Regions from separate parts of the Streptomyces nitrosporeus genome, predicted to be linked through region 2. Evidence: riboswitches for the same ligand, from Rfam matches in the RefSeq annotation. Region 2 holds a riboswitch; the other holds the start of a gene.

Region 1 (5,405 bases), 2.4 Mb from region 2:
GCGCGCTCGACAGGGCACTCGCCGAAGCCCGGAGGAGAACCGGCGCCGTCCAGGACGGACCACCGCCCGGATGATCCCTCGTCCTTCAGCCGCCCCCGGCCTGCCAGGGAACGAGGACGAGCCCACGCGGCCGGCGGCCGGGCGGGAGGTCCGTCCCGGGGCCCTGCGGAGTGGACAGGCGCCCGGCCCGCCCGGTGCCGGCGGTCAGTCCGTCTCCTGGGCGTGCGGCGCCGTCGCCGGCTGGTGGGCCGGACGGTCCCGCCCGCCGTCGCGGTCCGACACCACCACGGCGATCAGCCCGACGACGACGGCCGCGGCGACGGCCCGTCCGGCCGCACGCGCCCACCAGGCCGGACGGGCCGTGCCCCCGCCGGGGGGACCCAGCTTTTCGGCCCGCCGGGCCGGCTTCAGCAGCCGCAGCAACAGCAGTACCGCGACCGGCAGTTGCAGCAGCCACAGAGCAGTGCGCGGCCACTCCCCGTACCAGACGTTGGTTCCGTACAGCAGTGTGTGCCACACGCTCAGCACGTACACGACGATCACGAAACGGTGCAGCCGTCGCCAGGTGTTCGCTCCGATGCGGTGCCGGACGTAGAACAGCAGCCCCAGCGGAATCGCCAGGTACAGGGCGCCCTGGCCGAGCGGGATGGCGATCCTCCCGGTCCCGGAGTCGTACCAGCCCGGCACGAAGCTGTCCGCGAAGGCCACCCACAGCCGTTCCGCCCACGCCACCTTCGTCTCGTACCGCACGAGTTCCGCCGCGAACATCAGCGCGTGGGCGGACATCAGCGCCATCGTCGTCAGGCTCGTGGTGCGGTGCCAGCGCTCCAGCACCTGCCGGGAGACCGGCAACCGGGCGGGGCGCGGCCCCGACAGCAGCAGGCCGAGCATGACCGTGCCCCACGCCCACAGCAGCCCCGACCAGCCGAACGCCTGGCTGAGCAGGTACATCCAGTACGTGCCGGGATCGTCCATGAACGGCATGACCGCGACCGTGTCCGAAGCACCCGAGCCCATGCGCGCGTACAGGAACGCGAACACGAGCGCCGTGACCACCACCGCCGCGGTGGCGTCGGGCAGGGCGGCCCGCAGGTCACCGCGCAGCGCGACGCGGCCGCCGGGAGCCCGCCGCTGCGCGGCCGGGGTCACCGCCCCGTCCTCGTCGGGCCTCGTGTCTGACGTCATCAGGGGCCTCCCCGGGCACGGGCCACCGCAACAGCGGTACGCGTGTGGCGTGAGGCAACAAGTCTGGCCCAGGTGAGAGCGATTCTTGAGGCGGTATCCGGCCAGAGCCGCCACAGGAACCGCACAGGACACCCCTGTTTTCTGCCGCGCCCTCACATTCAGGACAACCGCCGGAGCCCCCCTGTCACAGGGACGGGGGCGCCTCTACGCTGATGCACGCAGTCGGTTCGCGCCGCCCGTCCGCCCGGACGCCCGGTGGCGCGACGCAAGAGGGAACCCGGTGCGAATCCGGGACTGTCCCGCAGCGGTGAGTGGGAACGAAAGCCGTCGATGTCACTGGGCCCGCGTCAGGGCCGGGGAAGAGACGGCCGGTAGGTGTCCGCCTTTCGGCGGGCGTGCCCGCGAGTCCGAAGACCTGCCACTGCGCCCGCGCGTCGCGCGGGCTGTGTACGTGACCTCGTGGACTGGGTCGGCGGTATGGGCGGTCGTACATCGTGTACGGCCGTGCCTCCTTCCCTGTCGGTGTCCAAGGACCGGGACGGAGGAGGAATGCGCGCGTCATCCAGCCTGCCCTCTTCGGGTACGCCGCCCCGGGCCGGGGTGTCCGCCGGCCGGCCGGGGCCGACGGCGCCGAGGCCCGGCATACGCGCCCGCCAGGGCCGCCCTCCGTCGGGCCGCACCGTGTCGGGTGTCTGCCACGGCACGCTGGGCGAGCTGTACCAGGGCCCTCTGCGGCCGGACGCCGAGCCCGAGATCGCGGTGGTGTCCTTCCCCGTGGACCGCCACTCCTGGGTGTACTTCACCCCGAGGGCGGCGGCCGGACCTCCGCCGCATGCTCCGCCGCTCGGGGAGAAGTCCGCGGCGGCGGCCCGGCTCTTCCTGGACCGCTACGGCCTCGCCCTGCCGCCGGGAGACTGGCACGCCCACTCCGAACTGCCGGTGGGTGTGGGGATGGCCAGTTCCACGGCGGACATCGTGGCGACGCTGCGCTGCCTGTTCCGGGTCTTCTCCCTGCCGTACGACGCGGACGTGGTCGTCGGCATCCTGGCGGACATCGAGCGCGCCGACAGTGTCTTCCTCGACGAGTTCGCCCTGTATCTCAGCGGCCGGCACCGGGTGGTGCGGCGACTGGGCCCGGGCCTCGGCTTCCACACCGTCTACGTCACCGAACCCGGCACGGTGGACACCGCCGCCGTCACTCCCCTGCTGCTGGACCACTACCGGCGCCGCGGCGAGGAGTACCGGCGGTGCCTGACCGATCTGGTGAAGGGCTTCGGCTCGGGGGACCCGGCCGCCGTCGCCCGTGCCGCGACGGTCAGCGCCGCGTTGTCCCAGGAGGTGCTGCCCAAGGCGACCTTCGGCAGCCTGCAGGCCCATCGTGAACGGTTCGGCGCCGACGGCGTCTTCGTCGCCCACACCGGCTGCCTGGCCGGCTATCTCTTCGCCTCGCGCCCACGCGCCGGGGTCAAGTCCGAACTCTCCGCGTTCTTCCGCTCGCTCGGCCACCAGTGCACCTTCGCCCGAGGAGGCTACGGGTGATCCACCCCCACATCACCGACGCCCTGAAAGTACCGGACCTCGTCCGGCTCACCGACGGCCTGGTCCTGCTCCGGTTCGAGTCGATGAAGATCTATTCGGCCCTGGCCGCCGTCCGCCACCTGCTGGAACGGGGTACGGTCCGTCCCGGCCAGACCCTGGTCGACAGCTCCAGCGGCATCTACGCCCACGCCATCGCGCTGGCCTGCCACCGGTACGGCATGCGGTGCCACATCGTCGCGTCCACCACCGTCGACTCCACCACCCTCACCCAGCTGGAGATCCTCGGTGCCACGGTGGAGCGGGTCGAGCCGTCGCGGAACCTCGCACTCGACCAGGAGCTCCGGGTACGGCGGGTGCGCGAGATCCTCGCCGAGCGCCCCGGCCACCACTGGATGCGCCAGTACCACGACGGCATCCACTACCTCGGCTACCACGAGGTCGCCGACCGGATCGCGGCGGAGTTCCCCGCCACACCGCTGACCGTCGTCGGCGGAGTGGGCTCCGGAGCCTCGACCGGCGGCATCGTGGAACGCCTGCGCACCAGGGACCCTTCCGTGCGCCTGGCCGGCGTCCAGCCCTTCGGCAGCGTCACCTTCGGCAGCCAGGACCACCACGATCCCGAAGCGATCATCGCCGGCATCGGCTCGTCGATCGTCTTCGACAACGTCCGCCACCACCTCTACGACACCGTCCACTGGCTGGACTTCACTCACGCCATGTCCGGCGCCGTCGCCCTGCTGCGCGAGCACGCGGTGTTCGCCGGACTGTCCACCGGTGCCGGCTACCTGGCGGCGGCGTACGAGGCCCGCCGCCACCCCGACCGGCTGCACCTGGTGATAGGGGCCGACACCGGACACCGTTACACAGAACGCGTGTTCGCTCGGCATGCCGAGGCCCTGGAACCGGCCGCGCTGAAGCCCGTCGAGGTCCGCAGCCCGCAGGAGATGGCCATGCCCTGGTCGAGGATGACGTGGCAGCGCGCTCCCTGGCCGGCGGACCGGAAGGAACGAGCGACATGACCGTGGCCTGCCTGGAATCACTGACCTTCGGTCTCGGCCGCCTGGTCCGCGCCGCCGACCTGCTCGGCGAGCGCCTGCTGCTGCTGACCGGCGACCCCGCCCACTACGCCTACGAACTGGACCGGCTGCCCGCCGGCGCCCTCGACGTCGTCGTGACCGACACCTTCGACATGGAGCGGACCGCCGGTCTGCTCCGGCGCACCCCGGGGCTGCGCGGCCTGATCAGTTCCACCGACACCTGGACCCCGGCCGGTGCCGGCCTCACCGAACGCCTCGGCCTGCCCGGTCTCGATCCGGCCGTCCTGCGGCTGACCCGGGACAAGGCCGCCGTGCGCAACCGGCTGCACGATGCCGGTCTCACACGGGGCAGGGCCGCCACGGGCACCGGCCCCGGCCCCGGGACACCCGGGCTGCTCATCGAGGAGGCGGGACTGCCGCTCGTGCTCAAGGACACGGCGGGCACCGGAAGCCAGAACGTGTGGCTGGTGCGGAACGAGGGCGAACTCGGCGCGGCACTCGCCGAGGCATCCGGCCGGACCCTGAAGGGGCGGTTGTTCGCCGAACCCTATTTCCCCGGCCCGGTGTACAGCGCCGAGACGCTCACCTGGGACGGCCGCACCCGGCTGCTGGGTGTCTCCAGCCGCCTCATGTCGCCGGAGCCGCACTTCCGGGAGGAGATCACCGCCTTCCCCGTCGCCTTCCCGGCCCCGCGGCAAACGTCCCTGGAGCACTGGCTCAGCCGGGTGCTCGCCGCCATCGGCTACACCGACCGGTTCGCTCACGTGGAGTTCGTGCTGACCGCCGACGGCCCGGAGGTGGTGGAGGTCAACCCCCGGATCGGTGGCGCGCTGGTCGGGGAAAGCATGTGCCGGGCGCTCGGCGTCAACGTGTACGAGGCGATGGTCGAGGCCGCTCTCGGCCGCCGCCCCCGTCTGATGGACACGGACCTGCCCGGCGGCCCGGCCGCCGCCTTCGTCCTGGGCTATCCGGCCGCGCCCGGCGTGTTCGCCGGGGTCACCGGGCTCGACCGGCTCACCGGCATGCCGGGAACACCTGCCTGGTACCCGGTCAGGCGGACCGGCGACCTCATCGAGCACCTGGACGACAGCCGTGGATACGCGGGCATCGTGTACGCGGAGGCGGAGACCGCCGAACTCGCCACCCATCGCGCGGTGGCGGCCGCCAACGTCCTGCGCGTACGCACCGTCCCGGCCGGCCGGGAGGCGCCCGGTGGGTGAGCGCACCGCCCGGGGGCCGGGGCTGCGGGCCTCGCTGTTCCCGCTCACCGGCCCGCTGCGGTTCCTCCTGCTCAGCTCGTTCCTCATCCCGCTCGGCAGCTTCATGGTCCTGCCGTTCATGTCGGTGTTCCTGCACGAACGGCTCGGGATGGGGCTCGGCGCGGTGGGGGCCGTCCTGGCCGTGGCATCGCTCGTGCAGTTCTCCGGCGGCATCGTCGGCGGAGCTCTGGCGGACCGGATCGGGCTGCGCCGCACGATGCTGTGGGCGCTGGCCGTACGCACCGCCGGTTTCGCCGGACTCCTGCTGGCCCTGCGCTGGCCGCCCCTCGCGATCTGGGCGCTGGTCCTGACGTGCTGCGGTGCCGCGCTCTACCTGCCCGCGAACAAGGCGTACCTGGTGCACGGCGTCGACGACGAGCGCCGC
Region 2 (5,405 bases):
GCTGTACACCGCCCTGGCCGAGGTCTACGACGTACGCCTCGCGGAGGCCGAGGAGACCATCGAGACCTCGCTGGCGACCCCGCGCGAGGCGGGCCTGCTGGGTACGGACGTCGGCCTGCCGATGCTGATGCTGTCCCGGCACTCGATCGACGGGCGGGGGGAACCGGTGGAGTGGGTGCGCTCGGTGTACCGGGGCGACCGCTACAAGTTCGTGGCCCGGCTGAAGCGGCCCCTCGACTGAGGAGCCGCCCGGCCGGAGGACAGCTCGGCCGGGAGTCCGCTCGGCCGAGGAGCCCCTCGGCCGGGAGGCCCCGGCGGGAGGGGGGCCCGCGAGCCGGGCGCCCTTCCGCACGGCCCTCCGGCGCCGAATGGCCTGAAGCGGCTCCTTGACAGGACGATCCGCCGCACATCGATCCCCTCGCCCCGGCGGGGGGATCGGTCGTTTCCCGCCCGGGTGAACCTCCGCCCCCCGGCGGCCGTGTTCCCTGCGGGCGCAGGGAACGGAGGGGCGTGCCGGGACCGTTGCAGGACCGCAATGCGGACGAGGGGTGACGGTGGCCGGAGACCTCCCCTAGATTTCCTGCGCGTTGCCACAGGCGATCGACGAGGGGACGGAGAGCCATATGCCGGAAGAGAACGACGCGAAACCACCAACGGTGACACCCATGAGGGTGGTGATCGCCCTGTGTCTCATCGCTCCGTTCGTCGCGATGCTCTGGGTGAGCTCGTACGCGAAGATCGAGCCGACCTTCATCGGCATCCCGTTCTTCTACTGGTACCAGATGCTCTGGGTGCTCGTCTCGGCCCTGCTCACCATGATCGCCTACAAGCTGTGGCAGCGTGACCAGCGTGCCCGCAAGGGGGGTGCGTCGGCATGAAGGACGGCGTGAACGGCGTCGCACTCGCCGTCTTCATCTTCTTCTTCCTGGCCGTGACGGTCATGGGGTTCATGGCCGCGCGCTGGCGCAGGGCCGAGAACGAGGCCACCCTGGACGAATGGGGTCTGGGCGGCCGGTCGTTCGGCACCTGGGTCACCTGGTTCCTGCTGGGCGGCGACCTCTACACGGCGTACACCTTCGTCGCGGTCCCGGCCGCGATCTACGCGGCGGGCGCCTCCGGCTTCTTCGCCGTCCCGTACACGATCCTGATCTACCCGCTCATCTTCACCTTCCTGCCGAGGCTGTGGTCGGTCTCGCACAAGCACGGTTACGTCACCACCTCGGACTTCGTGCGGGGCCGTTTCGGCTCCAAGGGGCTGTCGCTGGCGGTCGCGCTGACCGGCATCCTCGCCACCATGCCGTACATCGCGCTCCAGCTGGTCGGCATCCAGGCCGTGCTGGACGTCATGGGCGTCGGCGGCGGCGAGACCACGCACTGGTTCGTCAAGGACCTGCCCCTGCTGATCGCCTTCGCCGTGCTCGCGGCCTACACCTACTCCTCCGGGCTGCGCGCCCCGGCGCTGATCGCGTTCGTCAAGGACGGCCTGATCTATCTGGTGATCGCGGTGGCGATCATCTACATCCCGATCAAGCTGGGCGGCTTCGACCAGATCTTCGACGCGGCGAGCAAGGCGTTCGAGGAGAAGAACGAGGCGGCCGGCAAGCCGGTGGCCGGACTCGCACCCGGCGTCTCCGGCCAGTGGGGCTACGCCACGCTGGCGCTCGGCTCGGCGCTGGCGCTCTTCATGTACCCGCACTCCATCACGGCGACGCTCTCCAGCCGCAGCCGCGAGGTGATCCGCCGCAACACCACGATCCTGCCGCTGTACTCGCTGATGCTGGGGCTGCTGGCCCTGCTCGGCTTCATGGCGATCGCCGCGGGCATCAAGGTCCAGAACGGCCAGCTCGCCATCCCCCAGCTGTTCGAGAACATGTTCCCGGACTGGTTCGCCGGTGTGGCCTTCGCCGCCATCGGCATCGGCGCCCTGGTACCCGCGGCGATCATGTCCATCGCCGCGGCGAACCTGTTCACCCGCAACATCTACAAGGACTTCCTGAAGCCGGACGCGACGCCCGAGCAGGAGACGAAGGTCTCCAAGCTGGTCTCGCTGCTGGTGAAGGTCGGCGCGCTGGTCTTCGTCCTCACCATGGACAAGACGGTCGCGATCAACTTCCAGCTGCTCGGCGGGATCTGGATCCTCCAGACCATGCCGGCCCTGGTGGGCGGCCTGTTCACCCGCTGGTTCCACCGGTGGGCGCTCATCGCCGGCTGGGCGGTCGGCATGATCTACGGCACCGTCGCCGCCTACAACGTGTCCTCCCCGACCCAGCCGCACTTCGCCGGGTCCTCGAAGGAGATCCCCGGCATCGGGGAGATCGGCTACATCGGTCTCACCGCGTTCGTGCTGAACGTCGTCGTGGTGGTCGTCCTGACCTTCGTCCTGAACGCGGCGAAGGCCCCGGCCGGCATCGACGAGACCTCGCCGTCGGACTACACCGCGGACGTCGGCGACCCGGGCGTCAAGGCGGAGCTCCCGCCGGCCACGGCGGGCGCCCCCGGCGGCCACTGACCCGCCGGTCCGTCCACGGCGGATGCCCGTCGCACCCCCTCCCGGGGCGCGGCGGGCATCCGCCGTCCCGGCCCGGAAAACCCCGGGCGGCTCCGGCCGCCCCACGGCACACTGCCCCGCATGGACGTAACCATCGAACGGGTGCACCCCTCGCGGTACGCCGCCCTCGGCGAGCTCACCGCCCTGGCCTATCTCGACGAGGGCCTGCTGGACCTCGGCGCCGACGACCCCTATCTGGAGAGGCTGCGGGCCGTCGCGCGGCGGGCCGAGGAGGCGGAGGTGCTCGTGGCCCTGGACGAGGACGGCACGCTGCTGGGCGGCGTGACCTACACCGTGGCCGGCGGGCCCTGGGCCGACATCGCCCGCCCCGGCGAGGCCGAGTTCCGGATGCTGGCCGTCTCCCCCGGGGCCCGTGGCCGGGGCACCGGCGAGGCCCTCGTACGGGCCTGTATCGACCGGGCGCGGGCCGCTGACGGCGTCAGGGCACTCGTGCTCTCCAGTCAGCGGGCCATGCTCGGCGCCCACCGCCTCTACCGGCGCCTGGGCTTCGTCCGGACCCCGGAACGCGACTGGGCGCCGATGACCACCGGCACGCTGCTGACGTTCCGTCTGGAGCTGTGAGCCTTCCCCCGGCACACCCGTACACAACATGTGGGGGCTGTCCTGACGGGCAGCCCCCACATGTATGCTCGTGCTCGCTGTCGCCGCAGGGGAATCCGGTGTGAATCCGGAACTGTCCCGCAACGGTATGACCGGTGTGCTTTCGCGCACCCGCAAGTCCGAGGACCTGCCGGCAGCGCGTCCGGCTCGACCGAACCGGACGCCCTACGTCCGGGCCTCGCGGAAGGCCGGTGGACGCCGTGCGCGGTACGCCCCTGCCGGGGCCGCCGGCCTGCCCGGCTGCCCCTGTCCCCGCCGGCCCCGAGCCGAGCGAGGACAGCCCCCGTGAGCATCGCGCCAGCCGACCCTGTTTCCGTCCCGGATCCGGCCCCCCCGGCAGGGCCCGGGGCCGGAGCCGCCCCCGACGCCCCCGGTGCCGCCCTGCTGCGGACCCTGACCGCTCTCACCGCCGACCTGCCGGACACCGACCCGGGCCGGATCGCCGCGGCGGCGCTCCGCGGCCGCAGCGCCCACGCGGACGAGGACGAGCTGCGCTCCCTGGCCACGGAGGCCGCCGCCGGGCTGATCCCGGAGGACCCGTCCTACTCCCGGCTGGCGGCCCGGCTGCTCACCCGCTCGATCGCCCGGGAAGCCGCGGGCCAGGGCGCGGTGTCCTTCTCCGCGTCCGTCGCCGTGGGCCACCGCGAGGGTCTGATCGCGGACCGTACGGCCGGGTTCGTCACCCGGCACGCCGCCTTTCTCGACGCGCTGGCAGGCCGGGCGCTCGCCGACGGCGCCGACGACCGCTTCGGCTACTTCGGCCTGCGGACGCTGTACAGCCGCTATCTGCTGCGCCACCCGCTCACCCGCGAGGCCGTGGAGACTCCGCAGTACTTCATGCTGCGTGTGGCCTGCGGGCTCGCCGAGGACGAATCCGAGCGGGCGCTGGACGAAGTCGCCTCGCTGTACGGCCTGATGAGCCGGCTGGACTACCTGCCGTCCTCCCCCACGCTCTTCAACTCCGGCACCCGCCATCCGCAGATGTCCTCCTGCTACCTGCTGGACTCGCCGCTGGACGAGCTGGACTCGATCTACGACCGCTACCACCAGGTGGCCCGCCTCTCCAAGCACGCGGGCGGCATCGGTATCGCCTACTCCCGGGTCCGGGCGCGCGGTTCGCTGATCCGGGGCACCAACGGCCACTCCAACGGCATCGTGCCGTTCCTGAAGACGCTGGACGCCTCGGTCGCCGCGGTCAACCAGGGAGGCCGGCGCAAGGGGGCCGCCGCGGTCTACCTGGAGACCTGGCACGCGGACGTCGAGGAGTTCCTGGAGCTGCGCGACAACACCGGCGAGGACCAGCGGCGCACCCACAACCTGAACCTGGCCCACTGGGTCCCCGACGAGTTCATGCGCCGGGTCGAGGCGGACACCGCGTGGTCGCTGTTCTCCCCGGCGGACGTCCCCGAGCTGACCGACCTGTGGGGCGGGGAGTTCGACACCGCCTACCGGGCCGCCGAGGCGAAGGGCCTGGCCCGTAAGTCGGTTCCGGCACGTGAGCTGTACGGCCGGATGATGCGGACCCTCGCCCAGACCGGGCAGGGCTGGATGACCTTCAAGGACACCGCCAACCGCACCGCCAACCAGACCGCCGAGCCTGGCCGGGTGGTGCACTCCTCGAACCTCTGCACGGAGATCCTGGAGGTCACCGACGACGGCGAGACGGCCGTCTGCAACCTGGGTTCGGTCAACCTCGGCGCGTTCGTCGCCGACGGCACCATCGACTGGGAGCGGCTGGACGCCACCGTCCGCACCGCGGTGACCTTCCTCGACCGGGTCGTCGACATCAACTTCTACCCGACCGGGCAGGCCGCCCGCTCCAACGCCCGCTGGCGCCCGGTGGGCCTGGGCGCGATGGGCCTCCAGGACGTCTTCTTCCGGCTGCGGCTGCCGTTCGACTCCGCCGAGGCCCGCGCCCTCTCCACGAAGCTGGCGGAGCGGATCATGCTCGCCGCCTACGAGACCTCCTGCGACCTCGCCGAACGCGCGGGTCCGCTGCCCGCCTGGTCCGCGACCCGCGCCGCCCGCGGGGTGCTCCACCCCGACCACTACGCCACCGAACCGGCCTGGCCCGAGCGGTGGGAGGCCCTGCGGGCGAGGATCGCGCGGACCGGGATGCGCAACTCCCTGCTGCTCGCCATCGCCCCGACGGCGACGATCGCCTCGATCGCCGGGGTGTACGAGTGCATCGAGCCGCAGGTCTCCAACCTCTTCAAGCGCGAGACGCTCAGCGGTG

What was found. A riboswitch is a leader RNA that binds a small molecule or an ion and turns the genes downstream of it on or off. The one in region 2 is predicted to bind cobalamin.
Region 1: another riboswitch for cobalamin. It lies ahead of CP967_RS00280 (GHMP family kinase ATP-binding protein); the one in region 2 lies ahead of CP967_RS10825 (ribonucleoside-diphosphate reductase subunit alpha).

What each region holds. Positions count from the first base shown of each region.
Region 1 is NZ_CP023702.1:65,197-70,601, forward strand. Features, by position in the region: gene CP967_RS00270 (hypothetical protein) at 1-74, shown strand, start outside; gene CP967_RS00275 (ferric reductase-like transmembrane domain-containing protein) at 205-1,185, opposite strand; cobalamin riboswitch at 1,456-1,602, shown strand; gene CP967_RS00280 (GHMP family kinase ATP-binding protein) at 1,735-2,724, shown strand; gene CP967_RS00285 (cysteine synthase family protein) at 2,721-3,743, shown strand; gene CP967_RS00290 (ATP-grasp domain-containing protein) at 3,740-4,981, shown strand; gene CP967_RS00295 (MFS transporter) at 4,974-5,405, shown strand, end outside.
Region 2 is NZ_CP023702.1:2,497,217-2,502,621, forward strand. Features, by position in the region: gene CP967_RS10805 (GntR family transcriptional regulator) at 1-241, shown strand, start outside; gene CP967_RS10810 (DUF3311 domain-containing protein) at 624-878, shown strand; gene mctP (monocarboxylate uptake permease MctP) at 875-2,509, shown strand; gene CP967_RS10820 (GNAT family N-acetyltransferase) at 2,630-3,130, shown strand; cobalamin riboswitch at 3,195-3,318, shown strand; gene CP967_RS10825 (ribonucleoside-diphosphate reductase subunit alpha) at 3,455-5,405, shown strand, end outside.